4 regions of the Janthinobacterium sp. GW823-FHT01H08 genome follow, and region 1 is predicted to be linked to each of the others. Evidence: predicted binding sites of a transcription regulator. Region 1 holds the regulator's gene; each other region holds the start of a gene.
The links. The regulator LexA, encoded in region 1, represses DNA repair genes until DNA is damaged. The targets are predictions, from matches to a motif close to ACTGTATNNNNATACAGT.

Region 1 (5,937 bases):
CCCTGGGCGCCGCGCGCGCCTTCTTCGGCGATGGCGAAAATCTTCGACTCGGCCTCGTCAAGCATCTGCTTGACTTCCTTGCCTTGCGGGCTGAAGGCCGTGCCGGAGATATCGTCCGCGACGGTGATAAGTTTGCGCAGCACGCCGCGGTCGCGCACGATCTCGGCATAGCGCCGGATGTTCGCGGCCGATGGCGTGTTTTGCGCCATGGCGTTCAGGTAAGCGAGTCCGCCCACGTCATCGGCCTTGCCGAGCTGGGTCAGGGTTTCAAAAACAGTAATGACATCGGCTGGCTTGGAAGCGTTAACCATCTTGACGATTTGCTCGAAGATGATGCGATGGTCATAGCGATAGAAATCCTCCGCATGCATGAAGTCGGCGATGCGGTCATAGGCGGCATTGTCGCGCAGCAGACCACCGATAACGGATTGTTCTGCTTCGATCGAATGCGGCGGAATACGGAGGGAATCCAGTTGCGGATCAGAGGGGGCGTTCATGGCGCGAATTATACCCGCTTCGGCGTGCCGGCAAAAATAAAGGGCTGAAAATGAGCGAAAAAAAGGCCACAAAAAAGCCGGGCGAACCCGGCTTTTCATAGTACGGCAGCGCTTGCGGGCCAGGCCCGCAGACGATTACGCGTTCGCGTCTGGAACGACAGCGATAACAACTTCCACGACCACGTCGGTGTGCAGAGCAACCGAAACGTTGTGCTCGCCAACGATCTTCAGCGGGCCGGTAGGCATGCGGATTTGTGCTTTTTCAACAGCAAAACCTTGCTTGGTCAGCGCTTCAGCGATGTCGAAGTTGGTGACGGAACCGAACAGACGGCCATCGACGCCAGCTTTTTGAGCAACTTGAACGGTCAGGCCGCTCAGTTTTTCGCCCTGGGCTTGCGATGCGGCCAGTTTGGCGGCAGCAGCTTTTTCCAGTTCGGCGCGCTTGACTTCGAATTCAGCCACAGCGGTTGCCGTAGCACGACGTGCCAGGCGTTGCGGGATCAGGAAGTTACGTGCGTAACCGTCTTTGACTTTGACGACTTCGCCGAGGTTACCGACGTTTACAACTTTTTCTAACAGAATGATTTGCATAGTTCTTCTCCAGGAATATCTGACCGATTAAGCGTGGTGCAGATCGGTGTATGGCAGCAGCGCGAGGAAGCGAGCGCGCTTGATTGCGGTGTCGACTTGGCGCTGGTAGTGCGCTTTGGTACCGGTCAGGCGTGCTGGCATGATCTTGCCGTTTTCCTGGACGAAGTCTTTCAGCGTGTCGACGTCTTTGTAGTCGACTTGCTCAACGTGCGCTGCCGTGAAGCGGCAGAACTTCTTACGTTTGAACAAAGGGTTTTGCTGTTTGCGTTTTTCTTTAAGCTTGAGCTTATTTTTGTCGAACTTTTTACCGAATGCCATGTCAGGCTCCTGTATCTAAAATGCGCTAGTCAGAATTGACTGCACTAAAATCAATGATGTGAAACACCAAACTCTTGCTGTTGCGGCTCTTCCTGGCCAGGAAACCCGTGAACTGATACACCCCGCCCAAGCTTGCCTGACTGAACCGGCCTGAAATTTCGCCAGCGGCTAGCGCGGCAACATCAAACTCGGTCAAACGGGCAATCCCTGCTTCCATCTGCTGCGAACTGTGTTGCAATACTGCATTCACAATCGGCAGTCCTGCCGGGGTGTAGCGCAATATTTCGCGCTCGGCAATGATGGCGGTGACTTGTAGCTGGTTCAGCGCACGATCCTGGTCAAGAATTAAGCTGCTGCTGCGGCTGGAGCGGCTGCTGGTGCTTCGGTGCGGTGGCTTTTGGCCGCGTCTTCGCGTTGTACCGATTTCATCATCGGCGAAGGAGCTGTTTCAGCTTTCTTCATTTTAACGGTCAGGTGACGCAACACGGCATCATTGAATTTGAATGCTGTTTCCAACTCGACCAGGGTCTCGTTGTCGCATTCGATGTTCAGGCAGATGTAGTGTGCTTTAGGCAGCTTTTGGATCGAGTAAGCCATTTGACGGCGGCCCCAATCTTCCACGCGGTGAACCGAACCGCCGCGGGTGGTTACGCTGGCTTTGTAGCGTTCGATCATCGCGGGCACTTGCTCGCTTTGGTCCGGATGGACGATAAAGACTATTTCATAATGACGCATGCAAACTCCTTCAGGTCGGATTGATAATCGCCCACCCCGGCGTCAAGACGGGTGTGGGAAGGTCAGCCGAAGATTATAACCGCCTTTTGCAAACGTTTCAATCATTGCTTGCGCCAGCACCCGAAAAGCCCGCGGACCACCGTGCTTTTCGACCGGGAACAAGTATTTCTTGCGAAATTCGCCGAAAACACGGAAATCCCCTTGCATAGTGGGCGATACTGTACAAAAATACAGACTGTTCATATAGACAGCATTTTAGTATGCACCCACCGCTCATGATCAAGCTGACAGCACGACAAGAACAAATCCTGAACCTGATCAAGGACGCGATTGAAAACACGGGCTTTCCTCCCACCCGTGCCGAAATTGCCAATGAACTGGGTTTCAAATCGGCCAATGCGGCCGAGGAGCATTTGCAGGCCCTGGCCCGCAAGGGCGCGATCGAGATTTCGCCCGGCACCTCGCGCGGCATCCGCCTGATCGGCGCGGCAGCCGAAGCGCCGCCATCGAAAGTGCCGGCGGCACTGCTGATGTCGCTGCCCCTGATCGGCAGGGTGGCCGCCGGTTCGCCCATCCTTGCCCAGGAAAACCTGGAAGCGAGCTACAACGTGGACCCCGCCCTGTTTTCGGCCAAGCCCGACTTCCTGCTGAAGGTACGCGGCTGGTCCATGCGCGACGCCGGCATCATGGATGGCGATTTACTGGCCGTCAAAAAGGTCGACAGCGCCAAGAATGGCCAGATCGTCGTGGCCCGCATCGGCGACGAAGTCACGGTCAAGCGCTACAAGAAGACGGGTTCCGTCATCGAATTGCTGCCGGAAAACCCCGATTTCAAGGTCATCACCGTGTCGCCGGAAGATGAATTTGCCCTGGAAGGCTTAGCAGTCGGCTTGATGCGCAGCTGGCACTGATTGAGCGCGCCCTCATAAACCTACTGCGCAGCCCACTCTCGGGCATCCGTTGCTCGCTAGCTGGGCGCCCCCCGTACAATGTACAGCTCCGCTACTCAACCCGATATTGGACTTGCTCGCTACGGTTTCTGAAGGCACGAAGACATTACCATTGAACGGCGAAAAACAAAGGGCCGCAACAGCATGACTGTTGCGGCCCTTTTCATTTGTCCGGCGACTTATACATCGAGTGCTTGGCGGAAATCCTCGAGCAGATCCACCTCATCCTCGATACCGACGGAGACGCGGATCAGCGATTCGGCGATGCCCATGCTGGCGCGGCGCTCGGCGCCCATCTCGTAGAAGATCGTGTGGGCGACGGGAATGACCAGGGTGCGCGTGTCGCCGAGGTTGCTCGCTGGAATGGCCAAATTCAAACGATTGAGGAAATCGAAGCAATCGATGCCATCCTTCAATTCAAAGCTGAACAGCGAACCATAGCTGCGGAACAGGTCGCTCGCCAGCGCGTGCTGCGGGTGCGACGGCAAGCCCGGGTAATGCACGGCCGCCACTCTCGGGTCGGCCTGCAACATGGTGGCCAGCGCCAGGGCGTTCGAGCAAGTGCGGTCCATGCGCAAGGCCATGGTTTCCGCGCCGACGGCGATATGGTGCGCCGCTTCCGGCCCCAGGGACGCGCCGAAGTCGCGCAAGGCCTTGGCGCGGATTTGCGCGATGCCCCACTGCGCGGGCGCCGCCTTCTTGTAGTTCTCGAAAATATTCGGATACTGCGTCCAGTCGAACACGCCCGTGTCCGTCAAGCTGCCGCCCAGCGCATTGCCGTGGCCGCCAATGGATTTCGTCAAGGCGTTGACCACGAGGCCCGCGCCCACGGCTTTCGGGCGGAACAAATACGGCGTCGTCATCGTGTTGTCGACGATGTACAAGATGCCCTTTTCGCGGCACAGGTCACCGATTTTTTTCAGGTCGGCGATCTGCGTGCGCGGATTGGCAATGGTTTCCACGAACACGATGCGCGTGGCAGGCGTGATGGCGGCCGCCACGTTGGCTACCTCGGTGGCGTCGACGAAGGACACGGCGATGCCCTGCCCCGTCACCGTTTGCCACAGGCTGTTGGTATTGCCGAACAAAAAGGCCGACGAGACGACATGGTCGCCCGCGCGCAGCAGCGACTGCACCACGGCGCCGATGGCGCCCATGCCGGTGGCGAAGCACAAGGTCGCCACGCCGTCTTCCATCTTGTTGACCTTGTCTTCCAGCGCGGACACGGTGGGGTTGCCCTGGCGGCCATAGCGGAAACCGGGCTCCTTGCCCTGGAATACGGAAGCGAGCTGGCGCGCATCGGCATAACCAAACGCGACGGAAGTGTGCACGGGCTTGTGCAGCGAACCATGCTCGATGCCCTTGCGGCGGTCGTTATGCAGGATGGTGGTGGTAAAGCCGTAGTTTTTTTTATCGTTCATGATCGCGGAGCAAAAAAAGCCCGGCGCTAGCCGGGCAAGATAATTACGCTTCTGTCGTTGCCAGGTTCAGGTTCAGCTGGGAACGCGGCGTATCTTCGGGCGCTGCCGCCTTCGGATGGTGGCGCGCATATTCCAGGCGGTCCAGGTATTCCTGCGACACGTCGCCCGTCACGTAGACGCCGTCGAAGCACGAGGCCTCGAAGTTGGTCAGTGCCGGGTTGACGTCGGCGATCGCCTGCTTGAGCGCGCCGATATCCTGGTAGACCAGGTAGTCGGCCGTGATTTCGCGGCACACTTCTTCCGTCGTGCGGCCGTAGGCGATCAGCTCGTCGCGCGTCGGCATGTCGATGCCGTACACGTTCGGATAGATGACCGGCGGCGCGGCCGAGGCGAAGATGACTTTCGTCGCGCCCGCTTCACGCGCCATCTGCACGATTTCACGGCTGGTGGTGCCGCGCACGATGGAATCGTCGACGAGCAAGACCACTTTATCCTTGAATTCGGACGGGATCGCGTTGAGCTTCTGGCGCACGGATTTCTTGCGCGCCGCCTGGCCCGGCATAATAAAAGTGCGGCCGATGTAGCGGTTCTTGATGAAGCCTTCGCGGTATTCGATGTTCAGCGCCATGGCCAGCTGGATGGCGGCCGGACGCGAGGAATCGGGAATCGGCATGACCACGTCGATATGCACGCCTGGCAATTCGGCGCGGATCTTCTCGGCCAGGTATTCGCCCATTTTCAGGCGCGTGGCGTACACGGAGGCGCCGTCGATGACGGAGTCGGGACGGGCCAGGTAGACGAATTCGAACACGCACGGGTTCAGGCTGGCATTGTCGGCGCACTGGGCGCTGTGCAATTTCTTGTCGGCATCGATGAAGACGGCTTCGCCGGGACCGATGTCGCGCACGAAGCGGAAGCCCATGCCTTCCAGGGCCACGGATTCGGAAGCGATCAGGTATTCGGGACCCTGCTCCGTTTCATTGATGCCAAGGCACAGCGGGCGGATGCCGTGCGGGTCGCGGAAGGCCAGCAAGCCCACGCCGGCGATTTGCGCGACGGCGGCATAGCCGCCCTTGACGCGACGGTTCAGCACGGTCACGGCCTTGAAGATGGCTTCCGGGTCCAGGTTCAGGCCCGTCGTCGCTTCCTGGATTTCATGCGCCAGCACGTTGAGCAGCACTTCCGAATCGGAATCGGTATTGATGTGGCGGCGGTCGTTCTTGAACATTTCCAGCTTCAACTGTTCCCAGTTGGTCAGGTTGCCATTGTGCGCCAGGGTGATGCCGAACGGCGCATTCACATAGAACGGCTGTGCTTCCTCTTCGCTCGACGAACCGGCCGTCGGGTAGCGGCAATGGCCGATGCCCGTCGTGCCTTGCAGCGAACGCATGTTGCGCGTGCGGAAGACGTCTCGCACGAGGCCGT
Region 2 (5,937 bases), 1.6 Mb from region 1:
GCCGCCTCATGGGCGACGCCCAGCGGCTGCAGCAAATTCTCGTCAACCTGGCCGGCAACGCGATCAAGTTTACCGAGAGCGGCGAAGTGGTGGTGGCCGTCAGCCTGGCCGAGAAAGACAAGGGCCGCGCCTGGCTGCGCTTCGAAGTGCGCGACACGGGCATCGGCATGACGGAGTTGCAGCAACAGCAGCTGTTTGCCGCGTTTTCGCAGGGCGACCAAAGCATCACGCGGCGCTTCGGCGGCACGGGCCTGGGCCTGGCCATCAGCAAACAGCTGATCCACATGATGGGCGGCGACATCGCCGTCGCCAGCAGCGAAGGCAAAGGCAGCCGCTTCTGGTTCAGCGTGCCGTTCGAGATGCTGGCGCAGCCGGCCGAAACGCGGCGCACGCCCACCCTGGGCCAGCTGCGCCTGCTGGTGGCCGACGACAACCGCACCACGCGCGAACTGATCGTCAAGCTGATCGAGGCGTGGGGCTGGCTGGCCGACGAAGTGGACTCCGGCTTTGCCGCTATCGAACTGTACCGCGAGCGCCTGGCGCAGCAGCAGCCGTACGACGTGGTGCTGGCCGACTGGCACATGCCCGTGATGGACGGCCTGGCCACGGCCAAGGCCATCCGCCAGGCGGCCAGCGGCCAGCGCCAGCCCATCGTGGTGATGGTCAACGCCTTCGCCCGCAACCACCTCGAGGAAATCTCCAGCGCGGCCGAGGCCGACGTCGTGCTGATGAAGCCCATCACGGGCTCGAGCCTGTTCGACGCCCTGCACCAGGCGCTGATTACCAAGCACGACGGCGGCGAGCAGCGCATGCTGCAACAGCCGCTGGGCACGGAACTGGCCGGCGTGCATTTCCTGCTGGTGGAAGACAACCATTTGAACCAGGCCGTGGCGCGCGGCATCCTCGAACACATGGGCGCCACCCTCGACGTGGTGGGCGACGGCCTGCAAGCGGTGGAACGGCTGCGCACGGAAGCGCTGCGCTACGACATCGTGCTGATGGACATGCAGATGCCCGTCATGGACGGCTTCAGCGCCACCCACATCATCCGCACGGAACTACGCTTGAGCCTGCCCGTGATCGCCATGACGGCCGGCGTGCTGGCGTCCGAGCGCGAGCGCTGCATGACGGCCGGCATCAGCGATTTCATCGCCAAGCCCGTGGTGGTGGAAGAGATGATGGAAGTGATCCTGCGCCACCTGCCCAAGCGCCCGCCAGTGCAGACGGCCGGGCCGGCGCCCGTCGCCGATGAGGAAGTGTTTTCCATGGCGCCGCTGATGCGCGTGATGGGGCGCGACGCGAAAGGGCGCGGCGTGCTGCGGCGCATGGTGGAAGACGCGCTGAACAAGGGCATGACGCCCATGCGCGACGCCGAAACAGCATTGCAGGCAGGCCGCCACAGCGACGTGGCGCGCATCCTGCACAGCGTGCGCGGCTCCGTCGGCACCCTGGGCACGAAACGCCTGATCCGCACCGCGTTCGCCACCGAGGAAGCCATCGATGCGGGCCGCCTCGACGCAGTGCCGGCGCTGCTGGCGCAGACGGCGCAGGAACTGGAGCAGGCGCTGGCGGCGGCGGCCGATTGGTTGTCCAGGCTGAAGGATTAAGCCTGCAACGTAAAACTGGGGTCAGACCCGCCGGGTCTGACCCCGGAACCTTGTCGGATTACGCGCTTGCGCGCTAATCCGACCTACCCCATTTACGCTGGCACGCCCAGGATCACGCTGGACGCCTTGAAAATCGCCGTCACACTGCTGCCGATCTCGATGCCCAGCTCGGTGCTGCTCTGGTTGGTGATGATGGCGGCGATGGTGCCGCCGCGCGGCAAGTCCAGCACCACTTCCGTGTTGACGGCGCCCGTCTGCACCCGCGTCACCAGCCCGGCCAGCTGATTGCGTGCGGAAAAGCGCGCGCCTGCGCTGTCGGCCACGAGGATGATCGACGATGCCTTGATCAGCGCAAACGCTTCCGCGCCCGGCACCAGGCCCAGACTTGCGCTGCTGCCTTGCGTGACGATGGCCACGATGTGCTGGCCACCGGGCAATTCCAGCGTGACTTCGTCGTTGACGGCGCCCTGTTTCAGTTCAGCCACCTTGCCCAGGAATTGGTTGCGTGCCGTGGTTTTCATGGCCATTCTCCGTATGAGTAAAAGATCGTCGGCGATGCCTTCGGCCTGGCTGCCCAGCTGGCGCAGGTAGCGCGCATGCTCGCGCTCGATGATGCGGAAATTGTCGACCAGCTGGCGTCCCCGTTGCGTCAGCCGCGTGCCGCCGCCGCCCTTGCCGCCCGTCAGGCGTTCGACCAGCGGCTCGCCCGCCAGATTGTTCATCGCGTCGATCGCGTCCCAGGCCGCCTTGTAGCTCATCTTGACGAGCTTGGCTGCCTGCGTGATGGAGCCGCACTCGGCGATGGCGCCCAGCAATTCCACCCTGCCGGCGCCGCCCAGGTGCTCTCCGCCCACCGTCATCCATACCGAGCCTTGCAGGCCGATTTCCGCTGCCGCTGATTTATCCAATGCGTTCACCCAATGCCATGTGTTCTTCCCTGTTATCGATCTGTCCGTCGCGCAAGTACAGCACATGCTCGCCCAGGATGCGCGCATCTTCCGGATCATGGGTGATCAGGATCATGGGCACGTCCAGGCGCTGCTGCCACTGGCTCAGTTCCAGGCGCATTTTGACACGCAGGGCCGGATCGAGGGCGGCGAACGGCTCGTCGAGCAGCAGCGCGTTCGGCTCGGCCACGAGCGCCCTCGCCAGCGCCACCCGTTGGCGCTGGCCTCCGGACAACTCGTCGGGAAACTGGTGCGCCAGTTCCTGCAAGTGGAAGGCATCGAGCCAATGCTCGACCCTCTGCAATTTTTCGCGCGCACGCGGATTGAACCAGCCCCGCGCCAGGCCGAAGCCCACGTTCTGGCGCACCGTCAGGTGCGGGAACAGCGCGTAATCCTGGAACAGGTAGGCGACATTGCGCTGCTGCGGCGGCAAGTTGATGCCGGCGGCCGAGTCGAACAGGGTGCGCCCGTTCAGGCGGATATGGCCCGCATCCGGTGTAAACAGTCCGGCAATGGCTTTGAGGGTCATGCTCTTGCCGGCGCCGGACGGGCCATACATGGCGATGCGCTGGCTGCCTGAGGTGCATTGCACGTGCAGGTCGAAACGGCGTTTGCCGGAGCGCAAGGTAGCGCGAATGTCGAGGTCGAGTTGCATGGACGTCATCATAGGCCTCATTTGTGCGCGACGCGCCCCGGCGCCAGGCGGCCAGCCGACAGCAGCACCACGATGCAGACAGCGGAGGTGATCAGCACGAGGGTGTTGGCCACGTCGTCCTGGCCCGCCTGCACGGCTTCATACACGGCCACCGACAGGGTCTGCGTCTTGCCGGGAATGCTGCCGGCCACCATCAGGGTGGCGCCGAACTCGCCCAGCGCGCGCACGAAGCCCAGCAGCACGCCCGCGAGGATGCCGCGCCAGGCCAGCGGCAAGGTGACGCGAAAGAAAATCGCCAGCTCCGAGATGCCCAGCACGCGGGCCGCCTGCTCGAGCTGGCCGTCAACGGCCTCGAAGGCGGCGCGCGCGGGCTTGAAGACGAGGGGAAAGGCGACCACCGTGGAAGCGATCACGGCGCCCTGCCACGTAAAGATCAGGTTGATGCCGAAGTTGTCCTGCAGCCAGACGCCCAGGGTGCCGCGCCGGCCCAGCAGCACCAGCAGGTAATAGCCAAGCACGGTGGGCGGCATCACCATCGGCAGGGTCAGCAGGGCGTCGAGCAGCTCGCGCCCGGGAAAACGCGTGCGCGCCAGCAGATAGCCCGTACCGATGCCGAACAGCAAATTGAGCGCCGTGGCCCAGGCCGCCACTTTCAGCGACAGGGCCAGCGCGGTCCAGGCGATATCCATGCGGGCGCGGTGGCGTTAGGGTTTCTTGAAGCCGTACTTGGCCAGGATGGCTTGCGCCGGTGCCGTCTGCAAATAGCTGACGAAGCGCTTCGCTTCGGCGGCATTGCCGCTGCCCTTGATGGTGGCGATCGGGTACAGCACGGGCGCGTCGAGCGGCACGTCCAGCACCACGTTCACCTTGTCTTTCATGATGGCCGCGTCGGTGGCGTAGACAAAGCCCGCATCGACTTCGCCGCGCGCCACATAGTCGAGCGACTGGCGCACGTTTTGCGTGCCGATGGCTTTCGGCTGCACGGCTTCCCACAGCTTCGCCTTCTTCAGCGCGCCTTCCGAATAGCGGCCGACGGGCACGCTGGCCGGGTTGGCGATGGCCACGCGGGTCACGCCCTTGTGCGTCAGGTCGGCCAAAGCTTTGATGCCCAGCTTGCTATCGTGCGGCACGATCAGCACCAGGCTGTTGCCGACGAAGTCCATGCGGTCGGCCGGCAATACCAGGCCCTGCTTTTGCGCCGCATCCATGGTTTCCTGGTCGGCAGAGGCAAACACGTCGACGGGCGCGCCCTTGACGATCTGCTGCAGCAGCACGCCCGAGGCGGCAAAGTTCAGGGACACCTTGCTGCCCGGATACTGCGCCTCGTAGCTTTGCGCCGCATCCTTGAACGCGTTCGTCAGGCTGGCTGCGGCCGACACGACCACTTCGCCGGCAAGGGCGGAGGTAGCGGCAGTGGCGAGCAGGGTGACGCCAAGCAGGCGGGCGAGGGAGGTGAGGCGCATGATCGTATCCTTGATGAGAAGAGAACCAGGCCCGTAATATACACCGATATATAGCGTTCTGCCATTGCACAGATCAAGCCGGTATCAGGCCGATTCCCTGATATACTGTATATAAACACAGTATATCGAGGTGAGCCATGGAATTGACGGACAAGCTGGAAATCCTGGCCGACGCGGCCAAGTACGACGCTTCCTGTGCCAGCAGCGGCGCGCCGAAGCGCGATTCCATCGGCAAGGACGGTTTTGGCGCCACCTCGGGCATGGGCATTTGCCACAGCTACACGCCGGACGGACGCTGCGTCTCGCTGCTGAAGATACTGTTGACCAATTACTGCCTGTACGATTGCCAGTACTGCGTCAACCGCCGTACCTCGAACGTGCCGCGCGCGCGCTTTACGGTGGCCGAAGTGGTGAAACTGACCAGCGACTTTTACCTGCGCAACTACATCGACGGCCTGTTCCTCAGTTCCGGCATCATCCAGTCGGCCGACTACACGATGGAGCAACTGGTGCAGGTGGCGCGCGAGTTGCGCGAGGTGCACCAGTTCCGCGGCTACATCCACCTGAAAACCATCCCCGACGCCGATCCGGCCCTGGTCGCGCAGGCGGGCCGCTATGCCGACCGGCTCAGCGTCAACATCGAACTGCCGACCCAGGACAGCGTGCAGAAACTGGCGCCGGAAAAGAGCGTGCACACGATCAAGCTGGCCATGGGCGCCATCCGCCGCAAGCTCGATGAAAAGGCGGAAGAACCGCGCTCGCCGCGCTTCGCGCCGGCCGGGCAAAGCACGCAGATGATCGTCGGCGCCGACGCCAGCGACGACCAGCAGATCCTCGCCACGGCCGAAACCCTGTACGGCAGCTATAAACTCAAGCGCGTGTACTACTCGGCCTTCAGCCCCATCCCCGACAGCCCGAAAAGCGTGCCGCTGGCGCCGCCGCCGATGCTGCGCGAACACCGGCTGTACCAAGCCGATTTCTTGCTGCGCAGCTATGGTTTCCAGGCCAGCGAACTGCTGCCCGCCAGCGGCGGCAACCTGGCGCTCGACATCGATCCGAAACTGGCGTGGGCGCTGGCGCACCGCGAACATTTTCCGCTGGACTTGAACCGCGCGGCGCAGCACATGATCGCGCGCGTGCCCGGCATCGGCCTGCGTAACGCGCAGCGCATCGTCGACCTGCGCCGTTTGCGGCAAGTGCGCTATGCCGACCTGTCGCGCCTGCGCTGCAGCATGAAAAAGATTGCCCCGTTCATCATCACGGCC
Region 3 (5,937 bases), 820 kb from region 1:
GTACAGGGTCGAGCGCACCAGGTCGACCCAGAAATTGCCGATCGATTTGCCCGAGCGCGAGGCGAAGCCGCGCACCAGCGCGAAGATCACGGCGATGCCGGTGGCCGCCGAGAAGAAGTTCTGGCAGGCCATGCCCAGCATCTGCGTCAGATAGCTCATGGTCTGTTCGCCGCCGTAGCCCTGCCAGTTGGTGTTGGCGACGAAGCTGACGGTGGTATTGAACGAGGAATCGGGGCTGACGGCGCCCAGGCCCTGGGGATTGAGGGGCAGGAAGCCCTGCAGGCGCTGCAGGCCGTAGACGAAGACGGCGCCCACCGTGTTAAACACGATCAGGGCGATGGCATAGCTTTTCCAGCCCATGGCCTTGTCGGCGGGCAGGCCGGACCAGCGGTACAGCAGATTTTCCAGCTTTTGCAGCCAGCCCAGGCCGCGCACGGGGCCATCGCCGGCCACCCTGGCCATGTACAGGCCCAGCGGATAGCCAGCGGCCAGCAGCACGGCCAGGAAGGCCACCAATAACAGTATCGATTGCGTCGTCATCACAGTTCCTCCGCCTTCAGCAGCGCCACCAGCAAATACACGAGCAGGCCGGCCGAGACGACGGCGCCCAGCACATAAAACGCGTTCATTTGACGCTCCCTAATTTGTCGCAGGCGACGGCAAAGCCGGCCGCCACGACGAAAAACACGGCAATCAAGCCGAGATACACGAGATCCATTCCCACCCTCATTCAGGTTTGTTTTGATAGTGAGCAGATTAGCCAAAAGGGTCTAAAAAATTCGTAAAGACTGGGAAGGCAGCTGTAAACAAGATGTAAAAAAGGCCGCTTTACCGCATAAAATCCATCACAATTGGCGCAAAACCCCGCGCGCGGCGCACTGTTGTTGCCTTGGAGTAGCGCTATTGCTCGCCGGACAAGATAGAATGCGCGAGCGTCCGCACAAGGACGCCAAGCCTGCCGCACTGCCCTCCCCCAGTGACGCTGGACGGGATATACTGTATATTCATACAGTTATCGCCGCCGCTGTCATTGCGCCCGCAGTGCCCTGGCCTGGCGTTCCAACCACTGTCTTTACTTAGCTTGAACACGTATGGCCACTAAAAAACCAGCATCCGACTACAGCGAATCATCCATCCGTGTCCTGAAAGGACTGGAACCCGTCAAGCAGCGCCCGGGGATGTACACCCGCACTGAAAATCCGCTGCACATCATTCAGGAAGTGATCGACAATGCCTCCGACGAGGCGCTGGGCGGTCATTGCACGCATATCGCCGTCACGCAGAACACGGATGGCAGCATCACCGTCGAAGACAATGGCCGCGGCATTCCCGTCGGCCTGCACCCGGAAGAAGGCGTGCCGACGGTGGAAATCGTGTTTACACGGCTGCACGCGGGCGGCAAGTTCGACAAGGGTTCGGGCGGCGCCTACGCGTTCTCGGGCGGCTTGCACGGCGTCGGCGTGTCCGTCACCAATGCGCTGTCGACGCGCCTGGAAATCACCGTCTGGCGCAAGGAAAGCGACGGCAACGGCTTGCACCACATGGTGTTTGCCAACGGCGACGTGATCGAGCCCCTGAGTTCCCGCCCCGCCCCGCGCGACGGCAAAAAATCCGGCACGCGCGTCACCGCCTGGCCCGATGCGAAATACTTTGATTCGCCGAACATCTCGCAAACGGAACTGCAACGCCTGTTGCGCTCGAAAGCCGTGCTGCTGCCGGGCGTGACCGTCACGCTGACCAACGCGAAGACGGGCGACACGCAAACGTGGCAGTACGCGGAAGGCTTGCGCGGCTACCTGACCGAAACGCTGGCGCAGGTATCGAATGGCGAAACCCTGATTCCCCTGTTCGAAGGCGCGCAATACGCTGGCCCGGACTCGGAAGGCTTTGCCGAAGGCGAAGGCGCGGCCTGGGTCGTGGCTTGGACGGAAGAAGGCGCCATCGTGCGCGAATCGTACGTCAACCTGATTCCCACCTCGAATGGCGGCACGCACGAATCGGGCTTGCGCGACGGCCTGTTCGGCGCCGTGAAAAACTTCGTCGAGATGCACTCGCTGCTGCCCAAAGGCGTGAAACTGCTGCCGGAAGACGTGTTCGCGCGCGCATCGTTCGTGCTGTCGGCCAAGGTGCTGGACCCGCAATTCCAGGGCCAGATCAAGGAACGCCTCAATTCGCGCGACGCCGTGCGCCTCGTGTCGACCTTTACCAAGCCGCCGCTGGAACTGTGGCTGAACCAGCACGTCGACTACGGCAAGAAGCTGGCCGAGCTCGTGATCAAGCAGGCGCAGTCGCGCCAGCGCTCGCTGCAAAAAGTGGAAAAGAAAAAATCCTCGGGCGTGGCCGTGTTGCCGGGCAAGCTGACCGACTGCGAATCGTCGGACATCGCGCGCAATGAACTGTTCCTCGTCGAGGGCGACTCGGCGGGCGGTTCGGCCAAGATGGGCCGCGACAAGGAATTCCAGGCGATCCTGCCCCTGCGCGGCAAGGTGTTGAACTCGTGGGAAACGGACCGCGACCGCCTGTTCGCCAATAACGAGATCCACGACATTGCGGTGGCCATCGGCGTCGATCCGCACAGCGTGGGCGACTCGCCCGACCTGTCGGGCCTGCGCTACGGCAAGATCTGCATCCTGTCGGACGCGGACGTGGACGGCTCGCACATCCAGGTACTGCTGCTGACCCTGTTCTTCAAGCACTTCCCCGTCCTGATCAACAAGGGCCACATCTGCATCGCCCGTCCGCCGTTGTACCGCGTGGACGCGCCGGCGCGCGGCAAGAAGCCGATGCAGAAAATCTATGCGCTCGACGATGGCGAACTGCTGGCCATCGAGGACAAGCTGCGCAAGGAAGGCGTGAAACAGGGCGCCTGGTCGATCTCGCGCTTCAAGGGCCTGGGCGAGATGAACGCCGAACAGCTGTGGGAAACGACGATGAATCCGGACACGCGCCGTTTGCTGCCCGTCACGCTCGGTGAAATCGACCACATGGCCTCGGCGTCCCGCTTCAATATGTTGATGGGCAAGGGCGAGGCGGCAGGACGCCGCGCCTGGATCGAGGAACACGGCAATGAGGCGGAGGCGGATATCTGATGATCATCGGCATCGACCTGGGCACCACCAACAGCCTGGTCGCCATCTGGCGCGACGGCAAGGCTTCCATCATCCCGAATGCGCTCGGTGAACACCTGACGCCGTCATGCGTGAGCATCGATGACGACGGCACCGTGCTGGTGGGCCGCGCCGCGCGCGAACGGCTGCAGACGCACCCGCAGCTGACGGCGGCCGTCTTCAAGCGCTACATGGGCAGCGAAAAGAAGATCACCCTCGGCACGCAGCAATTCCGCCCGGAAGAACTGTCGTCGATGGTGCTGCGCGCGCTGAAGGAAGATGCCGAAGCCTTCCTGGGCCACAAGGTCGAGGAAGCCATCATCACCGTGCCCGCGTATTTCAGCGATGCGCAGCGCAAGGCCACGCGCATCGCCGGCCAGCTGGCGGGCCTGCGCGTGGAGCGCCTGCTCAACGAGCCGACGGCAGCCGCGCTGGCCTACGGCATCCGCGACAAGGAACAGGAAAGCAAATTCCTCGTCTTCGACCTGGGCGGCGGCACGTTCGACGTGTCGATCCTGGAACTGTTCGAAGGCGTGATGGAAGTGCGCGCCTCGGCCGGCGACAATTTTTTGGGCGGCGAAGACTTCGTCACCGTGCTGGTCGACGCTTTCATGGAAGGCAGCGGCCTGCGCGACGCCGTCGGCAGCCGCCTGCTCGACCCGCGCCAGCAGCAGCTGCTGCGCGACGAAGCCGAACGCGTCAAGCGATTGCTGTCGGACCAGCCGTCCGTGCGCATGGCCACGCGCTACCAGGACAAGGAATACAGCTGGGAGATCGGCGAAGACAAGCTGGCGCAGTTGTGCGAACCGCTGCTGGCCCGCCTGCGCCTGCCCGTGGAACGGGCGCTGCGCGACGCCACCATCCGCGTGGCGGAATTGAATGAAGTGGTGCTGGCCGGCGGCGCCACGCGCATGCCGCTGGTGCGTAAACTGGTCTCGCGCATGTTCGGCCGCTTCCCCGCCATCCACCTGGACCCGGACGAAGCCGTGGCGCTGGGCGCCGCCGTGCAGGCGGGCCTGAAGATGCGCGACGCGGCCCTCGACGAAGTGGTCATGACGGACGTGGCGCCGTATTCGCTGGGCATTTCGATTTCGCGCCAGGTCGGCGCGAACCAGTATGAGGGCGGCCATTACCTGCCCATCATCGAGCGTAACTCCGTGGTCCCCGTCTCGCGCACGGAAAACATCACCACCATCCACGACAACCAGAAGGAAATCAACGTGGCGATCTTCCAGGGCGAGTCGCGCCTGGTGGCCGACAACGTCTTCCTGGGCAAGATCAGCTTCCCGATCCCCGCGAAAAAGGCGGGCGAGATCGGCATCGACGTGCGCTTCACCTACGACGTCAGCGGCGTGCTGGAAGCGGAAGTGACGGTGCTGGCCACGCAGGAACGCCACAAGATGATCATCAGCGACAATGCGGGCGTGATGACGCCGGAACAGATCGAGCAGCGCTTTGCGGAACTGGCCGACCTGAAGATCCACCCGCGCGAGCAGATGGAAAACCGCACCCTCGTCACGCGCGCCGACCGCCTGTATGAACAGTCGCTGGGCGACGTGCGCCAGTACCTGGCGGCGCACACGGCCAATTTCCAGGCCGCGCTGGAAACGCAGGACCCGGCCACCATCCGCAAAGCGCGCCAGGCGCTCGACGAGGTGTTGCGCCAGGTCGAGAGCGAGAGCTTCCTGTAAATGGACGGCGGCATGCACAACGGCCAGCGCGGCCTGTGGGAGATCCTGGGCACGGAGCCGACCGGCGACGAGCGCGCCCTCAAGCGCGCGTATGCGAAGCGCCTGAAGGTGACGCGGCCCGAAGACGATCCGGCCGCCTTCCAGGAGCTGCGCGAAGCGTATGAATACGCGCTGCGCCATGCGCACCTGTTTGCTGATGAACTGCCGGAAGCGCAAGCGGCCGAAGCGGCGGTGGCGCAAGCGCCAGAAGCGCCGCCCATGGAACCGGCCGACCTGTGGGGCGTCATCGACGAGCCCGCGCAGCAGGCGCCTGCGGAACTGTGGGGCGTCATAGCCCAGGACCAGGCACCGCCGCCGGAACTATGGGGCGTGCTCGCCACCGATCCGGCGCAGGAAGCGGCCAATCTGTGGCAAGGCTGCCTGGCATGGATGCGGCATGCGGATGCGGGCGACGCGCTGGCCCGCATGCTGCAGGACGACGCCATGCTGAACCTCGACGTGCGCGAGGAATTCGAGCTGTGCGCGCTGCGCTATTGCGCCAGCGCCGGCTATGACCTGGCGCTGCGTCAGGCCCTGTTCGAGCAGCTGGGCTGGGAGCACGACTTTTCCTACCTGGCGCGCAGCCATGCGGACTTGGTGCGCAGTGCCGTGCAGCGCTACCGGGCGGACCGCTCGTTCGCCCATTTCAGCGACAACCGCGACAGCTACCCCGGCCTGGACTGCATCATGTCGCAGCAGGCACCAAGCGCCTATGCGCGCCAGCTGTTCGACCAAAAATTCACGCTGCAGCTGCGCGAACTGCTGCACGCGATACGCTGGCAGCATGGCGAGATGCTGGCCTACAAGCTCGATACGGACCTGTTCGAGCAGTGGGAACACGCCGTGCATGGCAAACGCTACTTCAAGCAGACGGCGCTCGCGTCGGGCGGCCTGGGCTTCGTGCTGCACTTCATACTCGCGGGCGTGCTCGATGCGGCCGGCTTCAAGCTCGGCGACGCGGCCGCCTATGCCAGCCTGCTCGGTTTCCAGGCGCTGGCCTTTACTCTGCTGGCCATGCATGCCTTGCGCTGGCCGGCGCCCCTGTTCGCGCGCCTGGATTCGCTGCAGGAAGCGCTGCAGGACCGCCTGCCCGTGCTGTG
Region 4 (5,937 bases), 1.4 Mb from region 1:
CGAAGCGCAGCTTGATGCCCACCGTGCGCCCCGCCAGCGACTGCTTGTCGAGGTCGCCCGCCACGCGCGTGCACAGGCTTTCCAGCTTTTCCGACAGGGTGGCGCGGTCGCGCACCACCTGCAAGTCGCGCTCGAACGTCGTTTCGCGGCTGACGGACTTGGTTTCCCGGCTCGTCTGCACGGGACGCTCGTCGATGCCCAGCGCCGCCTGGCGCAGCCAGCCCGTGTACAGGTCGCCGAACTGCGTGCGCAGCATGGCCATGTCGGCCCGCGCCAGCTCACCGATGGTAATAATGCCCAGCGCTTCCAGCTTGGCCGTGGCTTTCGGGCCGATGCCGTTGATCTTTTTCGCCGGCAAGGGCCAGACCCGCGTTTCCACATCCTCGGGCGACAAAATGGTCAGGCCGTCGGGCTTTTCCAGATCGGAACAGATTTTTGCCAGCAATTTGTTCGGCGCCAGGCCGATCGAGCACGACAGGCCCGTCGCCTCGAACACGGCCGCCTTCAGGCGCGCCGCCATGGCCGGTGCCTGCTCGCCGTATTCGGTCAGGTCGACATAGATTTCATCGATGCCCACGTTCTGGATGATGGGGCACAGCTGGGCCACTGCCTGCTTGAAGCGGGCCGAATACTCGCGGTAAGCCTCGAAATCGGCCGGCAGCAGGATGCTGTCGGGCGCCAGTTTCGCCGCCTTCATGATGCCCATGGCGGAAAACACGCCAAACTTGCGCGCCGCATACGTCGACGTGGTGACGACGCCGCGCCCCACGTAGTCGCGCATGCGCGCGAATTGCCGCGTGCCGTCTTCCTGCAACAGGGGTTGCTGCAAGCGCCCGCCGCCGATGACGACGGCTTCGCCGCGCAATTCCGGATATTTCAACAGTTCCACGGAGGCGAAAAAGGCATCCATGTCCAGATGGGCTATCCAGCGGCGCGGTTCAGGCAATGTAGGGGCAGATGTGGTCAAGGACACCTCGCGGCGGGATACTGTAGTTATATACAGTATCGCTGGAAATGCCCATGGATGCAAGTTGAAACGCACGCGCTCCGCAGTTGCTTTTCTCAATAGCAAGATTACAATCCTGACACGACTATAAAAGGAGTTGCCTTGTCTACAGCACATCAAGCTTTGCGCCGCCTGGCCGTCTGCTCATCCATCCTGCTGTCCACGCTGGCGCCATCCGCGCTGGCCGCCGATGCCGCCGCCACCGCGCCGGTCGCCGCCAAGACGGCCTGGCAGGAAACGCGCCACGGCACCGTGGTTACGGACGACTACCGCTGGCTGCAAAAGAAGACCGATCCTGCCGTGATCGACTACCTGAATGCGGAAAACGCCTATACGGCGGCCGTCACGGCCCCGATCCAGCCGCTGGCCGACAAGCTGACTGCGGAAATCAAGGGCCGCATGCAGGAAGTGGACCTGTCCGTGCCTGCGCGCCAGGGCAATTTCTACTATTACACGCGCACGGAAGCGGGCAAGCAATACCCGATTCACTGCCGCCGCCCCGTCGGCGGGAAGGGCGCGTATGACGCCCAGGCGGCCGAAGAGATTTTGCTTGACCAGAATCAACTGGCCGAAGGCCACAAATTCTTTGCCGTGCGCGCGTTTGCCATCAGCCCGAATGAACAGTTGCTGGCCTACACCACCGACACGACGGGTTTCCGCCAGTACGCGCTGCATGTCAAGGATTTGAAGACGGGCAAGTTGCTGGGCGACAGCATGCCGCGCGTCACATCCCTGGCCTGGGCGGCCGACAACGCCACCCTGATGCTGACGCAGGAAGACGCCACCACCAAGCGCGCTGACCGCTTGTTCCGCCTGGCCTTGGGCGGCATGCCGCAGCAGGTCTACCACGAGCCGGTGGAACAGTTCGCCATCCACGTGGACCGTACGCATGACAAGCAATTCTTCGTGCTCACCTCGGGCAGCACGGATACGACCGAAGTGCTGCTGCTGCCAACGAGCAAGCCGGAAGGCAGTTTCCAGAGCGTGCTGAAACGCGAAAAAGGCCACCGCTACGTCGTCGAGCACCGCGACGGCCAGCTGTATATTCTGACCAACAAGGATGCGAAGAATTTCCGCGTCGTCAGCGCGCCGGTCACCGCCCCTCAGCCGAAGAATTGGAAACCCGTCGTGCCGCACAACAAGGATGCCGTGATCCAGTCCATCGACGTATTCCAGGGCTATCTGGTGGTGATGGAAAAGGCCCGCGCCCTGAACCGCGCGCGCATCCTTGATTTTGCGCAAAAGAACTGGAAAACCGTGCAGTTCGACGACCCCGTCTATCTGGCCACGTCCGTCGGCACACCCGAGTTTTCGGCCACGCAATTTCGCATGTCTTACCAGTCGCCCGTTACGCCGCCCACCGTCATCGACGTCAGCATGAAGGATGGACAGCGCACAGTACTGAAACAGCAGGAAATCGTCGGCGGCTTTGACGGCAGCCGCTACACGACGCAGCGTCTGTGGGTGACAGCGCGCGATGGCGTGCAAGTGCCGCTGTGGGTCGTCTACAAGAAGGGCGTCAAGCTCGACGGTTCCGCGCCGCTGCTGCTGTATTCGTACGGCTCGTATGGCATCTCGACGGAAGCCAGTTTTGCCATCAGCCGCATCAGCCTGCTGGAACGCGGTGTCATCTATGCGCAAGCGCATATCCGCGGCGGCACCGACATGGGCGAAGCGTGGCATGAAGACGGCATGCTGATGAAGAAGAAAAACACCTTCCATGACTTCATCGACAGCGCCGACTACCTGGTGCGCGAAAAATGGACCAGCCCGAACCGCCTGATCATCCAGGGCGGCAGCGCCGGCGGCTTGCTGATGGGCGCCGTCGTCAACATGCGTCCCGAGCTGTTCCACGCCGTGCACGCGGCCGTACCGTTCGTCGACGTGATGAACACCATGATGGACGCCAGCCTGCCGCTGACGACGGGCGAATACCTGGAATGGGGCGACCCGAACCAGAAGGCGGCCTACGACTACATGCTCAGCTACTCACCCTACGACAACATCGCGCGCAAGAATTATCCTGCCATGCTGGTGACGACGGGCCTCAACGACAGCCAGGTCATGTACTGGGAACCGGCAAAATACGTGGCCAAGCTGCGCGCGTACAAGACGGACGGCAATCCATTGCTGCTGAAAACGAATATGGGCGCCGGCCACGGCGGCGCGTCGGGCCGCTACAACGCCATCGCCGAAAACGCCTTCAACATGGCGTGGATGCTGTCGCAGTGGAACATCACGCAATAATGTGAAAAAAGCGCTTGCAGAAGGATTTTAGCCATCCTATAATAGCGCCTCTTCCAGACGTGGTGACAAACGTCGGGATGGTTTTCTGAGACAAGCAACGGGTGCTTAGCTCAGTTGGTAGAGCGGCGCCCTTACAAGGCGTAGGTCGGGAGTTCGAGCCTCTCAGCACCCACCAAATCAGAAAACTGTCCAGTGCTTCATGGATCAGCAACACAGATCATACGAGCTTGGAGTGGTAGTTCAGTTGGTTAGAATACCGGCCTGTCACGTCGGGGGTCGCGGGTTCGAGTCCCGTCCGCTCCGCCAATAAAAGAAAAGCCCTTTGGTTCGTGGAACCGAAGGGCTTTTCCCATTTCAGAAGCCAAAAACACGTCATTACCCGCTCCCCTGAACATTTTTGCGCTTTTCAGCAAAAAAACTGCCATTCCCCCTCAAGAATAGTTGCACAAGCACGAAAGCGCCCCCTATAATAGTGCCTCTTCCAGACGTGGTGACAAACGTCGGGATAGTTTTCTGGGTATGCGGGTGCTTAGCTCAGTTGGTAGAGCGGCGCCCTTACAAGGCGTAGGTCGGGAGTTCGAGCCTCTCAGCACCCACCACCAATACAGAAAATTATCCAGTGCTTCATGGATCAGCAACACAGATCATACGAGCTTGGAGTGGTAGTTCAGTTGGTTAGAATACCGGCCTGTCACGTCGGGGGTCGCGGGTTCGAGTCCCGTCCGCTCCGCCAATAAAAGAAAAGCCCTTTGGTTCCTGGAACCGAAGGGCTTTTCCCATTCTGAAACAGCAAATGCACTAGAATCAGCGCTACCCTGACTTCGCCCCTGCCCGCATGCGCTTGCCCCGTAGTACTCCTCCCTATATCGCCCTGCGGCTGCGCCTGGCCCATCATGCTTTGCTGCAATTTGCCGCCAGCCTGACGAGTTCCATGGAAATCTTCTTTTTCCTGGCCGGTCCCGTCCTGCTGGGCCTGCTCAGCGTCATCGCCCTGCCCGGCTTTCTCGCCGTGAGCCAGCCCTGGCCCGCCGCACTGAGTATCATCGTCACGCAGACGGTCCTCACTTGCCTGCCCGCCTGGCTGCTGCGCAAACGGCTGCTGCCGGCAAGTACCGCCGTCTGGCTGCGCCAGCTCCCCTTGCCGCCGCGCCTGCGCTGGCAAGCCGATATCGCCGTCGCCGGCCTGCTGATGCTGCCGCTGGGCCTTGCGTATGCCGTCTCGGCCGGCATCTGGCTGCTGCAGTCGCCGCCGTGGCTGCGCCCCATTGCGGCGGCCGGCATTGCCGCCACCGCCGGTGCCTGGCTGCTGGCCTGGCTGCTGACGACGCTCATCGTGGCGCAACGCCTGCGCGCGCCGCGCCCCGCACAAAGGGCGCGCCCGCCCACGATGACGGCCTATGTGCCGCAACGGCCCCGCTGGCCTATCCTGTTCCTGTGGCGCCAGCTGTTCTGGCTGCCGTTCTGGCGCAATGAGAATGTGATCGGCCTGCAGCAAAGCGTCTTGCTGGCCACGGCGGGCGCCAGCATGCTGGCCTGGCTGCTGCGCGCGCCCCTGCTGCCCGCGCCGCTGCTCGGTTTGCTGGCCAGCGCCAGCCTGGTCATTGTGACGGACCGGGGCGACAAGGCCGTGCGCGAGCAGATCGCCGTGCTGCGCCCAGCGCTGAACGCCTGGCCGCTGGCCAGCGCGCCCTTGCTGCGCCTGGCCTGCGCGGCCAGCCTGCTGCCCGCCTTCGCCGTGCTGCTGGCCGGTGCTGTCTTGCTGTACGCCACCGATCCCGCCGCCTTGCAACAGCGCGTCACCAGCGTGTATGCCCTCACCGCCAGTGTCGCCCTGCTGGCCATCGTCGGCCTGCCCCGCCTGACGGCGCGCGGCAGGGTCGCCCTCGTCGTCCTGTCCATCCTTGCCTTGAGCGCCATCGGAAGCGAATTATGGAATTGAACCTGCCTTCTTCCGTGCTGTATATCGAGCACCTCGATTTTCACTTCCCCACGCACAGCGTGTTCCAGGGGTTCAACCGGCAATTCGGCCCCGGCGTCACCTGGCTGCGCGGCGCGAACGGCGCCGGCAAGACGACCTTGCTGAAGCTGGCGGGCGGCGCCCTGCTGCCCGCGCGCGGCGCCATCCGCCTGAACGAAATCGACAGCGGCTTCATGCCGCTGGCCTACCGCGCCCGGGCCTTCTATTGCGGCGGCGATGCGCCCGCCCTGCCCTGGCTGCAAGTGCACGAGTTTCTCGACCTGCACCTGGCCCTGTACCCGGGCAGCGACCAGGCCCTGCTGAACGACGAACTGAGCGCATTTTCCCTGCTGCAGACCTTACAGCAAAGCATCACCGCCCTGTCCCTGGGCCAGCATAAAAAACTGCAGCTGGCCCTGGCACTGGCCTTGCCCGTGCGCCTGCTGCTGATCGATGAGCCGTTCAATGGCCTCGACGCGGCCGCCATGGCGTACTTGCGCCAGCGACTGGCCGACCCGGCCCGCCTGGCGCGCCAGTGCATCGTGCTGACCAGCCATCTGGCGCCGGACGTGCCGCTGGCGGCGACGGTGGAAATATAGACAGGAAATACAGCTTTGCAGATCGGCAAGAACCGCTTAGGATGCCGTGTTGCAAAAACCGGCGATCCCGGTGCAGCCACGACAACAACACGGCACGGTTATTCACTGCGCCCGGCTTATTCTTGGAG

Region 2: the regulator LexA is predicted to act here: its motif matches at 4,777-4,794, upstream of AC3RCG_RS01275 (putative DNA modification/repair radical SAM protein).
Region 3: the regulator LexA is predicted to act here: its motif matches at 996-1,013, upstream of AC3RCG_RS25165 (DNA topoisomerase IV subunit B).
Region 4: the regulator LexA is predicted to act here: its motif matches at 987-1,004, upstream of dinB (DNA polymerase IV).

Annotation. Positions count from the first base shown of each region.
Region 1 is NZ_CM179504.1:4,785,743-4,791,679, forward strand. Features, by position in the region: gene AC3RCG_RS21495 (replicative DNA helicase) at 1-497, opposite strand, end outside; gene rplI (50S ribosomal protein L9) at 633-1,088, opposite strand; gene rpsR (30S ribosomal protein S18) at 1,116-1,406, opposite strand; gene priB (primosomal replication protein N) at 1,432-1,731, opposite strand; gene rpsF (30S ribosomal protein S6) at 1,752-2,141, opposite strand; gene AC3RCG_RS21520 (hypothetical protein) at 2,184-2,384, opposite strand; gene lexA (transcriptional repressor LexA) at 2,417-3,052, shown strand; gene AC3RCG_RS21530 (cystathionine gamma-synthase family protein) at 3,271-4,512, opposite strand; gene purF (amidophosphoribosyltransferase) at 4,556-5,937, opposite strand, start outside.
Region 2 is NZ_CM179504.1:295,967-301,903, forward strand. Features, by position in the region: gene AC3RCG_RS01250 (response regulator) at 1-1,607, shown strand, start outside; gene AC3RCG_RS01255 (TOBE domain-containing protein) at 1,700-2,467, opposite strand; gene AC3RCG_RS01260 (sulfate/molybdate ABC transporter ATP-binding protein) at 2,508-3,218, opposite strand; gene modB (molybdate ABC transporter permease subunit) at 3,227-3,898, opposite strand; gene modA (molybdate ABC transporter substrate-binding protein) at 3,914-4,672, opposite strand; gene AC3RCG_RS01275 (putative DNA modification/repair radical SAM protein) at 4,810-5,937, shown strand, end outside.
Region 3 is NZ_CM179504.1:5,608,601-5,614,537, forward strand. Features, by position in the region: gene kdpA (potassium-transporting ATPase subunit KdpA) at 1-540, opposite strand, end outside; gene kdpF (K(+)-transporting ATPase subunit F) at 540-629, opposite strand; gene AC3RCG_RS25165 (DNA topoisomerase IV subunit B) at 1,092-3,089, shown strand; gene AC3RCG_RS25170 (molecular chaperone HscC) at 3,089-4,798, shown strand; gene AC3RCG_RS25175 (hypothetical protein) at 4,811-5,937, shown strand, end outside.
Region 4 is NZ_CM179504.1:84,138-90,074, forward strand. Features, by position in the region: gene dinB (DNA polymerase IV) at 1-946, opposite strand, end outside; gene AC3RCG_RS00340 (S9 family peptidase) at 1,109-3,253, shown strand; tRNA gene AC3RCG_RS00345 (tRNA-Val) at 3,353-3,428, shown strand; tRNA gene AC3RCG_RS00350 (tRNA-Asp) at 3,483-3,559, shown strand; tRNA gene AC3RCG_RS00355 (tRNA-Val) at 3,777-3,852, shown strand; tRNA gene AC3RCG_RS00360 (tRNA-Asp) at 3,910-3,986, shown strand; gene AC3RCG_RS00365 (hypothetical protein) at 4,095-5,192, shown strand; gene AC3RCG_RS00370 (ABC transporter ATP-binding protein) at 5,183-5,809, shown strand.